3 regions of the Halobacillus sp. GSS1 genome follow, and region 1 is predicted to be linked to each of the others. Evidence: riboswitches for the same ligand, from Rfam matches in the RefSeq annotation. Region 1 holds a riboswitch; each other region holds the start of a gene.
What was found. Region 1 has a riboswitch for thiamine pyrophosphate ahead of thiW (energy coupling factor transporter S component ThiW). Riboswitches for the same ligand answer to the same signal wherever they lie in the genome.
Positions count from the first base shown of each region.

Region 2: linked by a shared signal. The riboswitch ahead of tenA (thiaminase II) and the one ahead of thiW (energy coupling factor transporter S component ThiW) in region 1 are both predicted to bind thiamine pyrophosphate.
Region 3: linked by a shared signal. The riboswitch ahead of J0K78_RS03450 (YkoF family thiamine/hydroxymethylpyrimidine-binding protein) and the one ahead of thiW (energy coupling factor transporter S component ThiW) in region 1 are both predicted to bind thiamine pyrophosphate.

Region 1 is NZ_JAFLHE010000003.1:258,089-265,462, reverse strand. It holds gene J0K78_RS09755 (methyl-accepting chemotaxis protein) at 1-770, shown strand, start outside; gene thiE (thiamine phosphate synthase) at 957-1,571, opposite strand; gene thiM (hydroxyethylthiazole kinase) at 1,568-2,326, opposite strand; gene thiD (bifunctional hydroxymethylpyrimidine kinase/phosphomethylpyrimidine kinase) at 2,317-3,129, opposite strand; gene tenA (thiaminase II) at 3,126-3,812, opposite strand; TPP riboswitch at 3,855-3,960, opposite strand; gene thiW (energy coupling factor transporter S component ThiW) at 3,966-4,454, opposite strand; TPP riboswitch at 4,548-4,657, opposite strand; gene J0K78_RS09725 (DUF3221 domain-containing protein) at 4,767-5,303, shown strand; gene J0K78_RS09720 (PucR family transcriptional regulator) at 5,326-6,996, opposite strand; gene J0K78_RS09715 (threonine/serine dehydratase) at 7,014-7,374, opposite strand, start outside.
Region 2 is NZ_JAFLHE010000001.1:619,132-626,505, forward strand. It holds gene thiO (glycine oxidase ThiO) at 1-536, opposite strand, end outside; gene J0K78_RS03220 (thiamine phosphate synthase) at 533-1,147, opposite strand; gene tenA (thiaminase II) at 1,151-1,849, opposite strand; TPP riboswitch at 2,006-2,114, opposite strand; gene J0K78_RS03230 (PQQ-dependent sugar dehydrogenase) at 2,304-3,371, opposite strand; gene J0K78_RS03235 (D-serine ammonia-lyase) at 3,584-4,918, opposite strand; gene J0K78_RS03240 (hypothetical protein) at 5,056-5,328, opposite strand; gene J0K78_RS03245 (hypothetical protein) at 5,803-6,123, opposite strand; gene J0K78_RS03250 (hypothetical protein) at 6,740-7,315, opposite strand.
Region 3 is NZ_JAFLHE010000001.1:673,581-680,954, forward strand. It holds gene J0K78_RS03420 (carboxymuconolactone decarboxylase family protein) at 165-824, opposite strand; gene J0K78_RS03425 (hypothetical protein) at 1,025-1,183, shown strand; gene J0K78_RS03430 (hypothetical protein) at 1,180-1,476, shown strand; gene J0K78_RS03435 (RDD family protein) at 1,482-1,907, opposite strand; gene J0K78_RS03440 (DUF420 domain-containing protein) at 2,181-2,702, shown strand; gene J0K78_RS03445 (hypothetical protein) at 2,885-3,115, shown strand; TPP riboswitch at 3,234-3,336, shown strand; gene J0K78_RS03450 (YkoF family thiamine/hydroxymethylpyrimidine-binding protein) at 3,429-4,031, shown strand; gene J0K78_RS03455 (ECF transporter S component) at 4,028-4,606, shown strand; gene J0K78_RS03460 (ABC transporter ATP-binding protein) at 4,603-6,225, shown strand; gene J0K78_RS03465 (energy-coupling factor transporter transmembrane component T family protein) at 6,212-6,991, shown strand; gene J0K78_RS03470 (hypothetical protein) at 7,034-7,374, opposite strand, start outside.

The DNA of each region.
Region 1 (7,374 bases):
AATCATCCGAATGGATTCATGATATATCATCAAATATTCAAATCATTTCCACTCAAATGATCGACCTCTCAGCGAAGTCGAATCAGACCGCAGAAACATCCGGATCAGGAGAGAAGCTTATTCATACTGCCCTACAGCAAATGCATGAAATCAACGATCATACCAATACCACAAGTGGTACAATTCAGGTTCTCGAGAAAAAATCCAATGAAATTGGCAAAATCGTATCTCTGATTACAGATATCTCTGAACAGACGAACTTGCTCGCGTTGAATGCGGCCATTGAAGCAGCTCGGGCAGGTGAGCATGGAAAGGGTTTTGCTGTAGTAGCCGAAGAAGTAAGGAAACTGGCCGAGCAGTCCAGTCAATCGGCGAATCACATCATGCAGCTGGTATATGATATCCAACAAAAAACCCAGGAAGCCGTTCAGTTTATGAATAAAAGTGATGATGCTGTCAAATCCGGTGTGAATGTGGTCGGAGAAGCTGAGCAGACGTTTAAAACGATTACGGCAGATGTCCATGATCTGTCTGGAGGGATGAACGATATCACGGGATCCATCCAATCGATGACTCATCATATTCAAAGTCTCGTAGAGTCTTTTGAAGCGGTTAAGAACTTCGCTGTCCAGGCTTCAGAACAATCCCAGCACGTGGCCGCTACGACAGAGCAGCAAAATGCATCTATCCAGGAAATTACATCTGCGAGTGAAACATTAGCTCAAGAAGCTGGCAATCTTCAGGAACAAGTCAGTCGTTTCAGGTACTAGGTCCTACATATCTTCAGCCATAGGGCTGTTATATGGATTGTGAACGAATTTGATTGGTAGACGTCTTAGGTTTAATAGTTGCATCAACAAAAACCCCGGGTGAAAAAAGTAAAGGGGTCAAGTGGACTCCACATCCACTCCCCAGCATAAAAGGAACTCATGCTTCGGCATGAGTTCCTTTTTGCTTCATATCGCTTGTACAACGGACGATATGTCCGGGGCGTGTGTAATGGCTGAAATGACAGCGACACCGTCCGCTCCCGCTTCCATTACTCTTCCAGCATTTTCAGGGTGGATCCCTCCAATGCCGACTACAGGTATGCTTGGATACTCACGTTTGACGACCTTGACCCAGTCAGGTCCTGCTACAGGGCTAGCGTCTTTCTTCGTCATTGTCCTGTACATCGGACCTACACCTAAATAGTCGACAAGATGGACAGGACTCTGTTCTAATTCTGTCCGATCGGATACCGATAACCCTATGATTGTATCAGGATATTTTGAACGAATTTCTTTCACACTTCGATCACTCTGCCCCACATGTATTCCATCAGCTTGAAGCACATCAAAAAGTTCGATGTCATCGTTAACAATAAATAAAATACCCGCTTCAGCACAACGTTGACGCAGCTTATGACCGAGACTGTACATCGCCTCTCCAGTTAGAGCGCCTTCTCCTTTTTCTCTATATTGGAAGCACGTGATTCCAGCTTCAATCGCTTCATCCAAAATACTCAAAGGATCTTTGGCACAGTTTTGGCTGCCCATGACGAAGTATTTTCGAAGGGTAGAAGCTTTCATGCCTCCTCCCCCCTTGCTAAAGCATCGACAAACCGCGGTATGAATGTCCCTGGTCCTTTGACATCAGGTTGACCTGCTGCTTGTTCCGCCGCCCGTCCATAATGGCTTAATGTTGCCAGCACCTTCTCTTTAGGACTTCCTTCTACCGCTAAGCTTGCTGTAAGCAAAGAACCAAGCAAACAGCCAGATCCTGTAATTTGAGCAAGGAGAGGATGTCCTGTTTCATTGACAAAAACATCCCCATCGATACATCCGACATCCTGTTCTCCTGTACAGACGGCTCCAGTCTGATATTTCTCCGCTACTAAGCGGACGATGGCTTCGGAATCAGCTGCTCCTGTGGAGTCTACGCCTTGCGTTTCCACATTCAGACCGATGAGATGGGCAAGTTCTCCGGCATTCCCTTTAATAACCGTCGGAGTCACCTCCTGCAAGATCCTCTGACATGCATCTGAACGATAACGAGTAGCAGGAGCGCCGACAGGATCGAAGACGATAGGAATGCCGATTTGATTTGCAGCTTTCCCAGCAAGGATCATGGCTTTCACCTGTTCTTCATGAAGCGTTCCTATATTCAATAACAGTCCTTGAGACAATCGGGTGACATCCGCCACTTCCTGTGTGGCATTGGCCATGATCGGCGATCCTCCAAAAGCTAAAAGACCGTTCGCTGTAAAATTCATCACCACTGAATTCGTGATGTGATGAATCAGTGGGCGCTGTGTTCTTACTCTTTCGATAACACTTACAGCCATTTGTTGAAAACCTCCTCACGTAAAGCAAAATGATTGGTCGGTCCGCTTCCTTTTCCTAAGTCGAAGGAGTGGCGAATCGCTTCTGTTACGAAGTATTTGGCTTCTTTGACAGCTTGTGGCAAAGCGTGTCCCTGACTCAGGTAAGCCGTAATGGCTGCTGAGTACGTGCACCCTGTGCCATGCGTATTTGAAGAATTAATCCGTTCAGATTCAAATTCATAGACACGTCCACCATCATATAGAAAATCAACCGCTCTTCCATCGAGATGGCCCCCTTTGACAAGAGACGCTCCTGCACCTAAATCTTTCACAATTATTTCGGCTGCTTCTTTCATATCTGCTTCTGTTTTAATTTTTCCTCCGACAAGGACTTCAGCTTCAGGGATGTTAGGAGTGACGAGTGATGTCCTGGGTACAAGATATTCTTTTAAATACCGTTGATCTTCTTTTTCAATCAAAGGGTCCCCGCTCTGGGCAACCATGACAGGGTCCATGATGTAAGGAGCAGCCACTTCATTCAACCATTCACTGATGACTTTCATCATCCCCTTATTGGCAATCATCCCAGTTTTCAGTGCATGAACAGGCATATCCTCAGAAATAGCTTCCAGTTGACTCTTAATGAAGTTTTCCGGGAGGTGATGAACATCCTTCACACCTGTCGTGTTTTGGGAAACGACTGAAGTTACAACACTCATCCCGTAACTCTTCAATTCCTGGAACGTCTTCAAGTCTGCCTGTATACCCGCGCCACCACTCGGATCAGTCCCTGCAATTGTCAGCGCACATGATACTTGTCTCATCTCACAACCTCCTTTTCACAAGGCCATTGTTCTTGTGTGTAAGCCATATCCCAAAAAGCATATTCCAGCTGACAGCTTTTACGAAAAGCTTCTCTCATCCGCTGTTTTTCTAGTTCAGACGCTTGTGCAGCATACTGATCAAGCCGCTCACATAACACCGCCGTCAGACTGTTCACCTCTGCATCGGCATAAAAATCGATCCAAGGGAGAAAAGGATGGTCAACCCCTGGCTGGTAGTGGTTCTTAAGCTCGACCCCGATTTCATAATAGGTCCACGGGCATGGAAGCAAGGCCGCTAATATTTCACCGATCCCCCCATTATGGGCATGAAATAGCATATGCTTTATATAGTGATCAGCAGTCGGCGGCAACGGATACCCTTGAAGCTCTTCATAGGAAACGCCAATCTGTTCACAAAAATTGTTATGAGGATGGATCTCGCTGTTCAACACAAAATCGATTTGCTTATTAAACAGTTGAATGTCTTCTCTACAAGGGGACTTGGAAATAGCGATTCCATACACATGCATAAAAGCATTCAGATATTCATAATCAGCCTTGATATAATGAATCAACGCTTCTTTTGATACCTCTCCTTTCCCGATCCCCTGGACGAAGGGATGAGTGAATATTTTTTGATAGATATCCTGATTTTCATTTCTTAATTGTTTGGAAAAAGACATGGTAGAGCCTCCTATTATTCTCGGAAGCTACTAGAGGACAGAAGGGGATTCTTACTACTTCCCTCCGCCGGCATGACCCGGATCAGGTATTGAGGGACCAAGGAATGTTTCCTTATCTCAGCGAATACTCGCGCCCCTAGCAGTTTCCGTGTATTATGGTTGTAAGATCATGTTTTCAACTTTCACTCGTGATAAAATGAAGGCAGCAATGAAAGCCCCCGAGACACTGCTTACGACAAAAGAAGGAACAAATGCAAAAACACCAGCTGAACTTCCCATCAAGACGTGTGCGATCGGGACAGATGCCAAAGCTCCGATGACTCCAGTACCGAGCACTTCACCAATCACCGCAGAACTTTTTCTTTCAAACATCCTGTAAAAAATCCCTGCCAATAATGCACCAAACATCCCGCCCGGAAAAGCAAGAAAGGTGCCGACCCCTAATAAGAAACGTAAAAGCCCGATAACAAAAGCAATCATGACCGCCGGCACGGGGCCAAGCACCACCGCCGCAATCACATTAACCGCATGCTGGACAGGATAAGCTTTCGCAATACCGGCCGGGAACCAAAGGAATTGCGCCCCGAGCGTCCCGATCGCCACAAGCACAGCCATCGTTGTGAGTAGCTTTGTGTTTTTCATATTTCACCACCTTTCTAAACGGGAGAAGAATGGAGGCAAATAAAAAAGCCAGATCCTTAGAGGACCTGGCCTGGTATGCAGTAAGCCGATACACGTATCGTCAGACTACTTCCCTCCGCTGGTATTAACCAGATCAGGTTTGTAAGAGTCAGAAAGCTCGCTCGCTTTCCTCTCAGCCCATTCAGGCTCCCCTAGTAGTTTCATAAACTTATTCGCTTGGTGATTTTCATCATAACAAAATTGGATGTTTCTGTCATGTGAAACTTTTGCTCCCGTTCAAACGTCATCATTAAGAAGATAAGGAGTGTGTGAATGATGAAAATGAGATGGATGCCTGGTATGTTCATGTTTTTCTCTTTATGCCTTAGTGGATGTGGGCTGTCAGAAACGGAGGAAGTAGACCAGAAGGAAGTGGAAGCAGAAGTATCCGACCCGGACATGAGCGGGTTTGTCATGGATCAGGATGAGGACAGTATTCTGGTTGTCACACCGATGGATGATGGGTCAGGGGAGGAAGGAAGGGCCATGTGGGTATCCGGAGCTCCTAAAGGTCTATGGGTCGGCAAACAGGTCGAGGTCTGGGTAGACGGGGATATCGCTGAGTCCTACCCTGAACAAGCCACCGCTGAAAAAGTCCAGGAGCTTGAAATGAGTGAAGTAGAGGGAGCAGACTTAAAAGCTTCTGAAGCTCTTTCTACAGCATTATCTGAAAAAGAACCGGAAAAGGCCGATGTGCTGATAGTTTCTCTGCTTTCTTTTGATAAAGAATCCGACCAGTGGACCGTCAAGCTGGATCGACGTGGGACCAATCAGGGCGAATGGAAAACGACCGTCAAAGATGAAAAATAGAGCGCCGTAAAAAGGAGGCGCTCTATGCATCCACCTTTTTCAATAGCCACAACCTGACGCTCAACTCCAACAAAAAAAGATCGTCCGCATTGAGCAGGGAAAGCCCAGTCAAATGTTCAATGTTCCTCAATCTATGCAGCAAGGATTGACGGTGCAAATTCAGGGCACGGGCGGTCTGACTGACATTGCTGTTGTATTTGTTGTAGACCATAAACGTATGAATGAGTTCTGTCTGCCGTTTCTGGTCATAATCAATCAGCTTCTCTAACGTATCATAGACAATTGCTCCGATTTCTTCTTCATGAGAAAGAGCCATGAGCAAGCGATTCATCCGTGTATCACTGAAAAACGTCCGCTCCCCTTCTTCATGCTGCTGACCGATTTTCAGTGCCGTTTCCGCCTCTTCATAACTTTTATGAAAAACCTGATACCCCCCTTTATGGCAGGAGATCCCCCAGCTGATCGTAATCCCCTTCAACAACTCATGAAGTCTCCGCTCAATCAGGTCAAGAAACTGATTCGCGGTTTCTCCGTAATCCGGCCGGTCTGTTTCCAAATAAACGATGACCTCCCCTTCATCAAAAGTGGTCATCGTCCTCCTATGCAGGGCATCTCCCGCATGTGTGACTTCCTTCTGAATGTAATAATTCCGACTGTTGATTGATGACGACTTGACCTGAGGCATCGTTAAAGAGGTGCGCTCCTCCTCCGGCTGAACGAACCGGATGTGGCCGACAAGACAAATATAAGGCTTCTCCAGGTCATAACCAAGCAGCTGTGCTTTTGATAAAAGAGCTCTGTCCATCTCCCTCTCCCGCTTGGCTAAATCCAGCAGGAAGTTATCCTTAAGCCTGATTTCAGTCATTTCAATGGCATTCTCTTTTACGAAATATAAGGCACATGCGGTAAGCGCATGCTCAAGGATATGAAGGTTCACCCAGGTTAACTCCTTATCTTCCTTTGGCTTAAAGAGGATATATCCTTGTTTCTTATAGTTCGATAAAATGGTAAGCTGGTAGCATTTCTGATCACCGATTTCATAGGTTTCAATGTAATGGCGGAGCGGGTGCTCACTGTCCATTTCGGTTTCTACAAGGGTGCCTTCCTGTGAAAGCTCATGCCCATTCAGGACATCGATGTAGTAACGATCAAAATACTGATTCGCCCGGATCTGTTTGTTGTGATCACTGATCGCGGTTGGAATACCTGTGTTCTGATAGATGATGGATGTGATCTCCTGCAGTCCTTTTCCGTTTAGAACACAGTTGATTAACTCTTGTCGTATTTCTTCCGTCCTTTGCTGCTCTTGGCGGTTCTCCTCATTAATCAATCGTAAAACGTCCTGTAAAATATCTCCGAAACGGACCTCCCATGGAATTTCCATTACAATCAACTCATGTTGCTCCGCAAGTTTTAACACCCGATCCGGGATTTTATAAAGATGACGCCCTGTGGCAAACGCCAGCACAGATGCTTCCGAACGGATGACATCCCTCACATATTCTTCTAGTGCCAGCACATCCTCTCCGCACCCAACCCCTGTACTTAACACAAATTCATTGTTTCTTACAAAGTTTTCCACAGGTGTTTCAATCACGGAGATCCAGTCTACCTGGCGATGATACACCTCTGTCTGCACTTTCGCTTTTTCGAGAACGGGAAGTTTTAAGACTTCCTTCACCGCAACCCCCATCTCCACTCCTCCCCCAATTACGATTTAGCCAAAAGATTTGTAACCGCTTCATGATCGATATTGTTTCCTGTCATGACGACTACGACATTTTTTCCTTGTAGAGCATTACAATGAAGCAAGTGGCCAATCCCTGTGGCCGCTGCTCCTTCCACAACCATCTTATGGTGTTCGAGAGTGAAGATCAGCCCTTCTTCAATATGCGCCTCTTCCACAAGCACTCCTTTATCCATAAAAGCTTTCGTCATGGGAAAAGTGTAACGATTCTCTGTCCCAATTCCTCCAAGCAGGCTGTCAGCCAGGGTATAAGACTCCTCGAGGATGACAGGTTTCCCCTTGGCGAGGCTTTCCTGCATGACCGCTCCCTTCTGCATCGTCACA
Region 2 (7,374 bases), on a different contig from region 1:
TCGGTGTATTCTAAAAGTTCGGCTCCAAGCTCTACCGCTGACATGGCAAAAGCCTTCGACAAATCGGGAGCGGAAACTTGCCCGTCATTCGGGAGAAATAAGGCACCGCTCAGCTGGGAGGACACCGCCGGTTCTTCTCTTTGCAATTCAGAAGGCTCCATCCATCTCGCTTCCTCCCCGCGGTTTCTTTGAACTTCCCCATAGGCGATTAGCTCTTCCCTTTCTCCTTCATTTGTAGCAATTTTATAGATGCCGTTTTGCTGCAAACCAATATCAATGCCGCTATACGCTTTCAATTCTTCAGACAGCGCTGGAAACATCGCGCGACTTGCTGTAGCCAGTGAATACAATGAGTCGTTCCGGTCTTTTAGTTCCGATTGCGCTCCAAGCATGCCAGCTGCAGCTGAAGATGCTTTGCAGGCGATCGTCCCCCGCTCCAGGAGAAGAACAGAGCGTCCACGCTGTGCCAAATGATAGGCGATGGAACTGCCGATCACACCAGCTCCGACAACAATCCTTTCATAATGCTTATTCATAACATCCTCCCTCTATCGATTTCCTTCCTGTAAGCCTGTGCTGCTTCCCCAGGATCCTCCGCCTGTAGAATGCCAGACATGACTGCCATTCCCTGCGCTCCGGTACGAATGACATCACCTGCCCGCTCAGGAGATATCCCGCCGATGCCAACAACCGGACACCCGACATGCCGTATGATTTCACGGAGCGAATCCAATCCTTTCCCCGCTTTTCCCGGCTTGGAGGAGGTTGGATAGATATTTCCGTATAGGAGAAAATCCGCTCCTTCCTCTTCCGCACCTATGGCCTCTTTTAGTGAATGAACGGATTTTCCTACATTCAGACCGGGAAAGGATTGCTTCACTTGTGCGACTGGGAGACTATGGTGAGTCAACTGCACCCCGAAACATCCTGCAACAGAAGCTACATCTGCCCTGTCGTTGATGATAATACGATCCATTGGAAAACCGGTCTCCGTCACCTGTTGAATCCCATCAAAAATTTCAGCAGCGGACCGATGTTTTTCCCGAATGTGGAGAAAATCAACTTGCTGTTGGACCGCGCTCACTGTCTCGGTTAGTTCAGAAATCGTCTGCTTTCCTGTCGAGATCAAGTGAATGGAAGGACTCACGATTCATTCTCCTTTTCCTGCCAAGAGAGAAGTTCTCATATCAAATGGCCATTCTTCCATGACATATGCCATTTCCCAAAACTGGTACTCATACTGACTGCTGATCACAAACAACTCTTTCATCCGCTCACGGCCAGCTTCCGATTTCAATTCCGCCAGATCATCAAGACGTTGAATCTGCTCCTCTACGAGCGTTCGGAACCAATCCCCGCCATAGGTGCCAATCCATTCCTGATAAATCGGTTCTTCCGGCTGATGATCTTTCAAGTGCTCCCCGACTTCATAATAAAGCCAATAGCACGGAAGAATCGTAGCGATGATCTCCCCCAAGTCCCCGTGGTAGGCTCCTCGGTACATATGGGATGCGTACGCATAAGCCGTCGGAGAAGGAGTGAACTGGTTGCGCTCCTCCTTTGTAATCCCTAGCCTTTTTGAAAAGTTCTCATGAAGCTCCATCTCTGCTTCATACGTCCCTTGAGCATGAGAAGCCATACTGGCCATTGTTTTCATGTCCTCTGACTTCGCGGCTCCCATCGCCTGCACTCTGGAAAAGTGGGATAAATAATAAGAATCCTGAAGGACGTAGTAGCGAAACTGGTCGAGCGATAACGTCCCTTCTCCAATCCCTTTTACAAACGGATGGTTGAAACTTGCCTCCCAAATAGGATCCACCGCTTCGCGAATCTGTTGTGAAAATTTCATTGTCACTCTCTCCTTTTCCCGACGATCCACGGTCAAGGAAAAAAGAAATAAGACGCAAGCAATCTATGCATCTATTTCCAGACACAAAAAAAACCACTTTCTTCATATGCGTGAAGAAAGTGGTTTCATGTGTAAACATCTATATGTAGCTTAAGATACACGTAACCGCCACTTCCCTACGCTGGTATCAACCAGATCAGGTTCTAAGAGTCTTAAAGCTACACTTTAATCTCAGCCTTATGAGAAGGCACCCCTAGTGGATCGTCTATGATTTTTGATTTCAATGATATCGTAACATGTTCTAAATAATTGTCAAAACATTCCTCCAAAACTATCATGAATGGTAACTTTTAGAAGCATCTAACATTTCACAGAAGAGATGGATAACAAAGAGCGCTTCGTGACGGAAGCGCTCTATCGCATGGACCGATTTTGACCGGTTACTCTTCAGTAGTTAATCCAGTTCTGAGAGAGAAATTTTATATAGCTTGTCATCATTGTCCTGTGGATTTCCACGACCATCTGTATTATTACTAATGAAATAAAGATTGTTATCTTTTATTTGTACATCCCGAACCCGGCCAACACCAGCGATCACTTCACGGTATTCACCTGTTTCAAGGTCGAATTCTAAAACGGCAGAACCCCTTAATGCTGCAACATAAAGTTTTCCTTCAAAATTGTCCATTCCAGATGGTGCCCAGGTGGAGCTATCTCCAGAAGTGAATAGAGGCGAAACCATTCCTTCTTGTTCTTCAGAGCCTTCTATAACCGGCCATCCGTAATTTTGACCAGCTTCAATCAAATTAATTTCATCGTTTGCATTATCCCCATGTTCACTTGCATACATCGTACCATCTGACAACCAAGTCATCCCTTGAGGGTTGCGATGTCCAAAGCTATATACATAGGAATCCTCAAATGGATTATCATCCGGGATCGATCCATCTACGTTCATTCTTAAAATTTTTCCACCTAATGAATCCAGGTCTTGGGCTATTTCAGGATCAGATGCATCCCCAGCTGTAGCGTAGAGTTTTTCATCAGGACCTATTTTAAGTCTTCCTCCATGATGGTAAGTACCGCTGGGGATTTGGTTAAGAAGCAGATCCTCTTCTCTCCATACACGATCTTCCAACCGAAGCATTACGATCCGATTAAATTGTTCTTCCCCATCTTCATACGTGTAATAGGCATAGGCAAGGTTCGATTCGGAAAAGTCAGGGGCAAGAACAAACCCAAGCAATCCTGCCTCTGAAGCTGTGGAAACCTCTTCTTCAAGCTCTACGCTTTGCCTTTCTACTTCACCATCTTCAATTTTGACAATGTTCCCTGATCTTTCTGTTAAATAAAAGGTATCTTCCATTTTTTCGATGGACCATGGAACTTCCAAATTATCTGCTATCACTTCTAAACCTTCAGCAGGTAGTGGCGATTCTCCCTGTTTATTATCATCCGGGTTATCAGAACAGCCTGCTATAAAAAAGAAGGTAGTAATTAATAGCGCTATGATTTTTTTCAATTTAAAGCATTCCTCTCCCTCTTCGACTTTTATCTGAAGTGGGGGCAGTTCTAGTGCTCCCTCATCTCACTCACGTATTTCTAAATGAATAGAAGTGTTCTATTTGGAAAATATGCTATTTTTCTGTGTATCATGAAGGAAGAGTAGAAGCGGAAGAACCCCCTGGCTTCATTACTGAGGTTACGAGGAGCCCTTCACCAGGTTAATTTCTTCTATTCCTCATGACGAAGAAATGATGTGCCTTTAGAAACAAAGCCTTCCATAATATCTTTTGGCACCAAACTTCCACCTGTTGCCCAGACTAAATGAGTAGCATGATTTAACCGGGAGCCATACATGCCGTCTAACTGTTGTTGAATGTCGATGGAAGCAGGGCCGTACATGCCTGCAAGTGCCGATGGTTCGAGGGAAATACCTTCTGATTCATTCAAAAGGGCTAAAAGCTTGTACAAGTTTTCGTCGTTGATCGTATAAATGCCGTTCACCATATTTTCTACCAGCCTGCCAGCCAGAGCTGATGGTCGTCCAACAGCTAATCCATCAGCTTCCGTCTTATTATCAAGCCCGATATCCTGAACAGAAATGTCCTCATGTTTTCCTGTGGCAAGTCCAAGCATCATGCACGGAGAGCTGGTCGGCTCTGCAAAATAACAGTGCACATGATCCCCGAAAACATACTTCAGTCCATAAGTGATCCCCGCAGGACCTCCTCCTACACCGCAAGGTAAATAAACCACCAGGGGGTTGTCCGCATCAACCGTGATATTCTCTTGTTTTAATTGCTCTTGAAGGCGCAAAGCAGCCACGGCATAGCCTAAAAATAAATCCTTGGAATTTTCATCATCAACGAAGTAACAGTTCTTTTGCTCCTGACATTGTCTTCGTCCTTCGTTTACGGCAAATGAAAAATCCTTATCATGCTCCACCACTACTACACCTTTATCCCTGAGTAACTCTTTCTTCCATTCTTTCGCGTCCACGGACATATGAACCGTTACCTGAAAACCTAAAACAGCACACATGATACCTATACTTAGAGCCAGATTGCCTGTGGATCCTACAGCGATAGAAAAGTTGGAAAAGAACTTCTTGAATTCGGGATTGGCTAATTTTGAATAGTCGTCATCTTTTGTAAGCTTTCCATGCTTTATTGCCAGCTCTTCCGCGTATTTTAATACTTCATAAATGCCTCCTCGCGCTTTTATGGACCCAGCTATCGGAAGATCATGATCACACTTTACATACAAATGGCCAGGGATGGATTGCTGGTATAGCTTTTCCAATTGCTGCTGCATAGAAGGTATGCCATGGATGGGAGATTCAATGATTCCGTTCATTTTCTTGGTTTCTGGAAATACTTCAGCTAAATATGGAGCAAACCTTCGGAGAAGCATTTCTGCTTCATGAAGGTCTTCGGTTGGGATGGGCAGATTTTTTTGAAGCGTGTAATAAGGTTTAAGAGATTCATTAGACCAAAACGTTTCTTCCTTGCTTTTTAACTGCTCAATCAATTCTTCCTCGCTACTATAATTACTTTCAGAACTCATAAAATCCTCCTTTAGTTCATTAATTAATGTAACAAAATTTGGAGAATGTTTAACATGGTTAATTATTAAAGACATTCATGCAATTAAATTATAACGTGGGTCAAAAGAGTGCTGCTACATCTGCCCCATTCTTAATATTATAAGAACCCCAACAATTTTCTGACTTCTCCGCCGAATATGTATTGCAAAAATCCTGTAATTTCCAGCAAGCAAACTAATATGGCCAGCAAATATATAGCTAGTACGAAACTTTTAGCGTGGTGCATCGTTTTCTTTAGTAATTGTGTATCTTCCCTTTCTCCTTCTCCATCTTCTTCCTCGGGTAGTGTTGTAGGTATCATAGCTATGATAAGCGCACAAGCAATAGATAAACCGAGAAACAAGAAAGGACCTCCATCATTCGGAAACATTTGTCTCACCTCAAATCCTTAATTTACAATGTATATGTCACAGGCCATTTGCATTTGAAGGTATTCCTATTCAAGACTTTTCTCATTAGTGAGGTAAAAAGTTGAAGCGAAAGTTTAGGACAGCCATATGATGGAACTGTGGGAGCTTCCTTAGAAGTTCTCAGGCAACCCCAACCCTTCTCCTCTTTCACATAACATTACAAGAGTTCTAAAAAAGTGCCTGCCCCCACCAAGTTACTACGTTAGGGAAAGGGGGGGCAGGCGCCTTTTTAGTCCAAGATGAACCATATTTTTTATTTACAAGATACTACCTTTAATTAACCGACATTTCCAATGACGAAAAAGCTCCAATCGAAATCTTCTATTAGAGACCATGGATCTATAAAAAAGAAGCGCCTCAAACGAGACACTCTCTTTGTATATTATTTATGGAGTTCGAAAAATATAGCCTTCCCATCCTACGAAACTAAGGGTTTATATCCTATTAAAACTATCCAAAAAGGAATCCAACTCATACTCCGTCTTAAACTTAAATGAATAACCGTACTGAATGGGAGTAGCCCCTTTATTTTGTTCTTTAGGAAATGATGTCAAAGCTGTGCTATGAAGTTTTCCATCACTTCTCAAGATCGCTTTTTTTTCCACGATGTTTGGATTTAAAATAATGTTGATTTGTTTATTCGGTACCAGGTAGATCACTTCACTCGTGTCTTTATTTTCAAATTCATCTGCTTTACTTGTTTTCTTTGTAAGATTGAAATTGTTTTTAGTAAAAATACTACGAATGTATTCCATCAGACTATTCTCCCTTATTTTTCACTTCTACATTTATAAACATTTTTATAATTTGGTACTTATCCTAACATGACAAAGAGGGTTCACATACTATTATTTATTTTTATCTATGTGAGCAAGAAGGACATCATCTACTGTTAGTACCTGACCTCCGCGATTTTCAACGCCTCGTCAAATCCTAATTCCGTTCAATTCGTCCATATTATCGCTTCCTTTATTTAATCACTCTTCACTAATATCTTGTTTCGGAATACTTTGATCCATGGCGAAAATACGTTGAACCGCTTCTTAATAATATATGTAAGCTTCTTCCCAATCAGGACCACTAAGCGTGCCAGCGTGTTCCATCACAAAATTTAAAAAAGGAAATAAACGATCTATCAAACTACCATATATATGAAAGGCCGCAGGAATTAATTCCTTACATAAGCTGCCGATTTTGAAATTTTGTTAAGCAAGGGGAATCTCCCCTTACTTTTTAGTGAAGGTATCAAATCCCTAACACGTTAACACTCTAGCGCAGTGAGGGTCAGGTACTTCCAATAGTGAATACTGTACAAGTACACTGTAATAATTATTGCCACTTTAAAGAGGTTACTTATACTCTATAGGGTTATTAGTATTTTGTATCTTCCATTAATTCAATATATTTATTTTTGTTAATCTCCTCTCCTACCTCTTTAAATATTTTCTTCATTTTCTTATTAGGTATTTCTTTTCCTTTTTTACTTTCTAGTTTTAATCGCTTCCACTCTGATTTAAGAATTACCTGTTGCAAGTACTCAAGGTCTTCATGAAGATCATAATAAAATTCATAGCTTAACTCACAGAACTCTTCCCTTAGTGTTTGTAACATTATAGTATGTAAATCCATTAAAACTAAATTCATTTTCTCAGTTGGATTCAGATATAATTCAATCATTGTTGTTTTATAAACTATATCATCATTAAGGTTTTTTTCATTAAATTCTTCAGGAGCAATCTCTTTATTATTATAGTCTTCTACAGCGTTAGCATAAATATAAACCATGTTAGAGTAATCACTAAAATGCTCTCTTAGTTTATTAATCCATTTTATTCTCTCTGCACTTACAGTATTTATATAAACTCCTTTTTTGGTAGAAAAGTAATTAAGTCCTCCCAAAAGTACAGATATACCTATACCAATAAGCATAATTGTCTCTCTCGACATATAAGCAACTTCCTTTTCCTTTAAAAATATTAATATACAAGACCATGGGAGTATTACTC
Region 3 (7,374 bases), on a different contig from region 1:
AAAAATCCCCACCATCTAAGAAGGTGGGGATTGCTCTGCATAAACACTCGTAAGCGAATTTTTTCATTTGAATCAACAGTGCATTTTGTTATAAATTCAGCATTAATTATTTTGGCATTCCTACTTTATAATTTTCAAATTAACCAGAATGGTTTCTCATTACTTTATTCGTCATCATATGCATTCAACGCATTTACACTATGAGCTAAAGCAGAACCTGCTTTCAATGCCGTAGCAACAAATATCGCTTCCGCTACCTCCTCTTTTGCAGCACCCTGCTTTTTCGCACCTTTCGTATGAACATCGATGCAGTAAGGACAGCCTGTTGTATGCGCCGCCGCTACGGCAATGAGCTCTTTATCTTTAGCGGAAATCGATCCGTCTTTCATGGATTGCTGATCAAAATCGACAAACGCATGAAACGCATCCCCATTAAGATTGGAGAGCTCTTTCAGACGGCCGAAGTAAGAAGCTTTATACAAAGCATCGTCGCCTTTTTCATCGTATGTATTCAATGCATTGACACTGTGTGAGATCGAAGAACCTGCCTTCAGTGCTGTTGCTACAAGAATCGCTTCTGACACTTCTTCTTTCGTGGCTTCCTGCTTCTTCACATTTTTCACATGCACATCGATGCAGTAAGGGCAGCCCGTCACGTGAGCAACCGCTACAGCGATCAATTCCTTTAATTTCCCGTCCAGCTTTCCTGGTTCAAGTGCTTTTTTATCGAAAGCTACAAAAGCCTTGAACGCTTCTGGTGCCAAATCTCCAAGTTCCGGCAGTCTCTCAAAATATGATTTTGCATAGAGTAGATCGTTTCCCATTGCCCTCTCTCCTTTGTATTCTTTACTTCATTACAATGATAAATTTTACCACCTTACACTTAGCTCGTAAATGAAGTGAGGGAATTTTCTGTCTTTTTATTTTGATGAGAAATCAGAGAATGAGGTCCCCTTCCCTGAAACCTTTCTCTTTGCCTTGCGTATAAGAATAGAGAGAAAGAACAGGACGGAGGTTCTAACCAATGGAATTTTCACTCGATGCTGTCATCCTGGCAGCAGGAATCGCCTTAGCCGGCTACTTCATCGGAGACGGACTAAAAAAAATCGGACAGAGAGATCCCATGGATGAGTACTTGGATCAAACCATTAGTGAACAGATTAGAAAGGAGGAAGAAAAATGATGTTCGTAGGACTTTTGTTGACACCAATCTTTCTAATAGCGCTCGTTTATCTCTTACGCTTTACTTGGGGGAAGAAGGGAAAAACGGAGGAAGGAAAGGCAGCCCTGAATGCTTCCTATGCAAAAGCGGCGCCGATTTTCCCGATCGGCTGGCTCGCGATCGAACTTTATCACGACTGGATCCAGTCCCTATCATTTTCTGCTTACCGGGATGCGATGTGGATCCTTGTGTTGATCACATTCATTTTAATAAGTGCAAGCTTGTTCCGATACCGGAAACCAACTGCGTCCTGAGTCTCCTATTCCGGTGGAGGCTCTTTCCATTTTATCGTCGTAAAAGAGATCATCTCACTCCACCCTCTCCCTTTCGGATCCATCAAACCGGTAACGAAGGAAATCCAATACCACATTCCCTGGGTAAGGATGACCGGGCCGAACCCGAGGATCACACGGATGAGAATCTGCATGAAGTTCGGCGGCTTTCCTGCATTCGTTTCAATGGTGAGATGCATCAACAGCATGCCGAGCGTCCTTCCTTTCGCAAGCAGCGGAATGACGAGGAGAAGCGAGACATGGATGATGATGAAGGCTTTCCAAAAGACGGGGTTCGGATCGAAGCCGCGCCCAGTGTCCTGCGTTGCTGTGTAGAGAATGGCGAGGAAGCCGGATACAATGAATTCGAGTCCTGTGCCTATGAATCTGAGGAACAAGTTTCTTTCGGACATCGAAGTCCCTCCTTTCTGTGTAGTATCCTATGGGTTTTCGTCGTCATCGGTTTGCCCATTCACCCAGAACGAAGAAAAAGAGATGGAGCTTTTGCCCCATCTCTTTATTCATGACATGCCTTTTTTCATGTTTCGAAGGCCTGCGTGCGTCCTGTTTTCAATTAAAATGTGTTCCCTCGACAAATTGTGCGTTTTCTGTCATAGCATTCTCCTCTCTCTTTCTTTATACTTGACTAGGATTCTATATAAAGAGATTGAGAAAGGATCGATACCATGAAAAAATTCAATTACGTCCCATGGGTCGTGGGGCTTTCCATCGCCATCAACCTTATTGTTGTGGCCTTATTGTTCTTACCTAAAGTCGACGGGGATCTCGGTTTCAATATTAAACTCCTCCCCCTTCTGAATGCGGTCTTGAATTCCTTTACGTTCGTGTTCCTGGTTGCTGCCTTGTTCATGATCATCAGGAAAAACGTGAAGTGGCACAAGCGCTTCATTTTCGCTGCCTTCACATCGACGGCTCTTTTCCTCGTTTCGTACCTGACGTACCATTCGATGGCAGAGTCGACGTCCTTCGGCGGCGAAGGGATCGTTGCCGGCATCTATTATTTCATTTTGATCACCCATATCGTACTGGCAGCCCTCATCGTACCACTTGCGCTACTCACTTTGTTCCGCGGACTTGCGATGAAGGTCGATAAGCACAGGAAAATCGCGCGTTGGACGATGCCGTTATGGCTGTACGTCAGTCTCACTGGAGTCATCGTCTACTTGATGATTTCCCCTTATTACTGATGGACGACAAGAAGCGATGCAGCTCCTGTTTTTTTGTCGAAACTCTTTGCTTCCTTCTTTTGTCTTATTATAGTAGAATAACAGTTAGAGAGATGTCGTGAAGGAAATGTCATGACCGATGTTTCGGAATTTGCTATTTAGGGAAAATGTAAGGTTCAAGGTCAGATAATAAGGAGACTACAATGGATCTACTCCAATTTATGAAAAATGAAGGTTACACTTCGGCCAAGTTCTCCTCGATGACTGGTGAAGACGTCCAATTGGTTTTGAATGATGTGGCTTCAACAGAGGACCTGTATCAAATGATGGAAGTGATCCCCACCTCCCTCACGTATTACCCTTATGAACGCGTACCCTATATCGATTGTTTCATAGATGAGAATGTGATGAAGTTACGCTTGTCGAAAGCATAAGGAATGGACCGGATCCGCCGTTTGGCGGTCCGGTCCATTTGTTTTTTCAGGAAAAAGGTGGTTTACAAATCTATGACTCTCCGCTACGATGGAAGCAACGTACAAGAATTGCATACGCGTGTTGCACTGGGGGAGCTGCTTGAGGCGGCTGAGAGGAAAAATTCCGACCCTTGGAACCCGAACTAGATAATACTAGCGTGGGGAAGTGCAGTCGACATTCACAAGGACCTGACTGGTTCTTCCTTTATGATTGGTAGACTGCATTCCCGTGGGATGCAGTTTTTTTTGTACTCAAAAAAAGGAGGAATTAGAAATGGAAAACAACTGGGGAACTTCAAGAATCGCGGGGTGCTCTTTTTCCGTGCATCCGATGGCCGACAACTTCGTGGATTACATCAAGGCTAGTCTGAATGAGGTGGACAGCTCGAAAGTGTGGATGAAGACGGATGACGTCACGACGACGGTGCGCGGCCGGATGGAGCATGTCTTTGATGTCACCGAAGCGATTCTGTTACATATCGCGAAAACGGGTGTTCATGTCGCTTTTCAAGGGACCTTTTCGATCGGCTGTCCGGGCGATTCGGCCGGTGATGTTCATATGGATGAATCAGAAGAACGATTGAACAAGCCTCACTCCAGAGAAATTGAACAACACATCGCGGCGAAGTTCTCTTTGTATCCCATGGGTGGCGGGGACTACATGGACACAATCTACCGTCAAATCGAAGCGATGAAAGAAAAAGGCGTTGAAGTCACGCCTGCCCACTACTCCACCCGTCTCGACGGAGATACGCGTGACATTTTCAATGGACTTGAGGATGTGTTCAGAGAGACGGAAGCGAGCGGCTCTTCACATACGGTGATGACCGTGACGGTCTCTGCCAACAGCCCTTCCCATAAGGATGATCACAAATGAACAGCTGGAAACTGAAAGAAATCGTCGTCATGTCCGTCCTTTCTGTCGTCTTTGCGGTCGTGTATCTAGCCTTCCTTCCGGTCGGGAAAATTCTCGTCGGGTTTTTCGGTCCGATCGGATATGACCTCATTTTCGGCATCTGGTTCATCGTGTCGATCATTGCGGCTTACATCATTCGTAAACCTGGCGCCGCGTTTTTATCAGAAACGATTGCGGCAGCCGTTGAGGTATTGCTCGGCAATGCGGTCGGTCCGATGTTGCTCGTTTCAGGGATGATTCAGGGGCTCGGAGCAGAATCGGCGTTCGCTATGACAAGGTATAAGCGCTATGACCTGTTCACCCTTATGCTTGCCGGTGTGATGGCTGCGGTGTTCAGCTTCGTCTGGGGGTACTTCCTTTCCGGCTACGCAGCTCTCAGCACAGGGTACGTCGTCGCCATGTTCATCGCCCGCATCATCAGTGGTGCGATCATCTCAGGTGTCGCAGGCAAAGCGCTCAGTGACGCCTTAGCGAAGACAGGTGTCCTCTCAAGCTTCGCTCTAGGAAAAGAACATCGAAGGAAGCATGCGGCATGAGTCAGGAAGTGATCCGCGTCGAGGACCTTACCCTCCGTTATGAGGAAAGGCAGAAGCCTGTGCTGTCGCGTCTGACTTTTTCCATCGAGGAAGGAGAAAACATGCTGATCCTTGGTCCGAGCGGTTCGGGAAAAAGCTCCCTCACCCACTGTTTGAACGGGCTCTATCCTCGTGAATTAGATGGTGCCATGAATGGAGAAGTTCTCGTGCAAGGTCAGCGGACCGACTCCTATCCTGCCGGTGAAATGGCGCAGAACGTCGGCGTCGTTTTTCAGGATCCCGAGACACAGTTCTGCATGATCACGGTCGAAGATGAAGTGGCCTTTGGTCTTGAAAACTTGAATACACCTCATGCGTCAATGGTGGAAAAAGTGGACCAAGCACTGCGTCAGGTTGGAATGGAAGTCTACAAAACAGCGGACATCTCCTCCCTCTCCGGTGGCCAGAAGCAGAAAATCGCCCTTGCCTGCATCCTCGCCATGGAACCGGAAGTATTGATTCTCGATGAACCGACGGCGAATCTGGATCCGGTGGCGAGGAAGGAATTCATTCAGCTTCTGAAAAGGTTGAAACAGGAGAATTCTTTCACTCTGCTTGTCATCGAGCATAAGTTGGAAGGCTGGCTCGATTTGTTGGTACGGGTCCTTATTATTAATGAAAAAGGAGAACTTGCCTACGATGGTCCGCTGCACGATCATTTGAAAACGTACGCTCGGGACATTCATGAGATGGGCATCCAGCTTCCTTATGCCACAAGGACAGCGCTGGAACAGGGGTGGACACCGCCCTATCCGCTTCACATCGGAGACATGCCGGCCATCACTCTCACAGAAAACCGTCCTGTCCTATCTGCTGGGAAGGTGTTGTTGGAAGCAGAGGCTGTGCATTGGAAGTCGATTTTGCGGAACATCAACGTCACTTTTCATGAAGGAGAATGGGTGGCGATCGTCGGGGAAAACGGGAACGGAAAATCTTCCTTATCAAGAATCCTTGCGGGCATCCAGCCTCCAAGCAAAGGGAGCGTGGCTCTGCACGGCCGCGCCCTGAAGAAATGGAAAGAGAGTGAAATGCGAAAAGAAGTCGGGTATGTCTTTCAGAACCCGGAGCACCAGTTCATTACGGACACGGTCTATGATGAAGTCGCCTTCAGTCTCCAGCATGCCGGGATGAAGGAAGCCGAATGGACAAGGATTGTCGAGGAAACATTGAAGTTCTGCCGGTTGGACGGACTGGAGGAACAGCATCCCTTCCTTCTCAGCCAGGGACAGAAGCGGCGTTTGAGTGTCGCCACGATGATCGTCGAGGACCAGCGAATGCTTTTCCTCGATGAACCGACGTTCGGACAGGATGAAAAGTCGACCTCAGATTTGATGTCCCTTTTGAAAGAAAAACATGAAAACGGGACGACGATTGTGATGATCACCCATGACATGGAGCTCGTCGACAAATACGCGACGAGAGTGCTTGTCATGAACGAAGGCGAACTCAGCTTTGATGGTCAGTCTAAGGAACTATGGACTCGTCCGGATTTGGCCGACCATCACCTGGAGCTGCCTCCGAGAGAACAGTGGAAACAGTCGGGTTCAGCACGAGAGGAGCCTGCGTATGTTTCTTCATGACGTAAACCCGACAGTCAAAGCGTTGACGATCATCGGAGCCGTCTTCCTCCTCGCCTTCGTGTTCGACCCGGTCACCCCTCTGCTTTACATCGTGTGGACAGTAATTGTCACCTTCGTGTTCGGGACGTTCAAGAAACGAAACTACGTGTATTATTTCATTCCGTTCACGCTGTTCGCCTTCGGGATGTTCTGGACGACGGTGGTCTTCTCGGATACCAGCACCGTGACTTCTGATTCGGTTTCATTCTTAGGGATGGAGTTTCCGACGGAAGACATCTGGACGGCGGCCGCCCTCGGCCTGAGGGTGCTTGCGTTCGCCACGCTGTCCCTTTTGTTTTTGTTCACGACGAACATGGTCCATTTCATATTAAGCCTGATCCAGCAGTTGAAGCTGCCACCGAAAATCGCTTACGGCGTGCTTGCCGGCTATCGCTTTTTGCCGATGTTGAAGACGGAATTCCAACAGATTCGCGCGGCGCACCGCATCCGCGGCGTCAACCGGCCGGATTCTTGGAAGGAAAAACTTCTTCAGTACCAGCGGTTCGCAATTCCGCTTCTCGCTGGCGCCATACGGAAAGCGGAACGGACGGCGATCGCGATGGAATCGAAAGGGTTCACCGGTGCAAAGGCCCGTACGTTTTACCGGCCGATGAAAGTAAAGCGGAAGGATTGGCTTTTTCCTGTGATGATGTTCGGGATGCTTGGTATAACGATTGCCTTCTCCGTCTATTTCGGATACTTTTCCTGGTATGATGGACAGCTATAACATCAAACCGCCCCCGTTTTCCAAATCGGGGGCGGTTATTTACTACTCTAAGGCAGTACGAAGGTCTTCAAAGTTGCTATATTGGATACTTGTTAATTTGTCCTCTTCGTTCGTTTGCGCATGTCCTTCAACGTTAACCGTTTTACTTTCATTGCTTTCGTTATCCTTATAAGACACTTCCACAGTGAACGTATAATAGTCTTCTTCTTCTTCAATCTCTATATTCTCAACGCTCAACGTATAATTCGGATGTGCGAGGCTCTGAGCCATCAAAGCCCTATTCGTATTTACCAGATAATTTTCAAAGAAACGTTCAGTCAAATAGGGTTTGAAATTTTCCTCACGATAATCACCAAGCTCTTTGGCATACTCTTCCACATCGT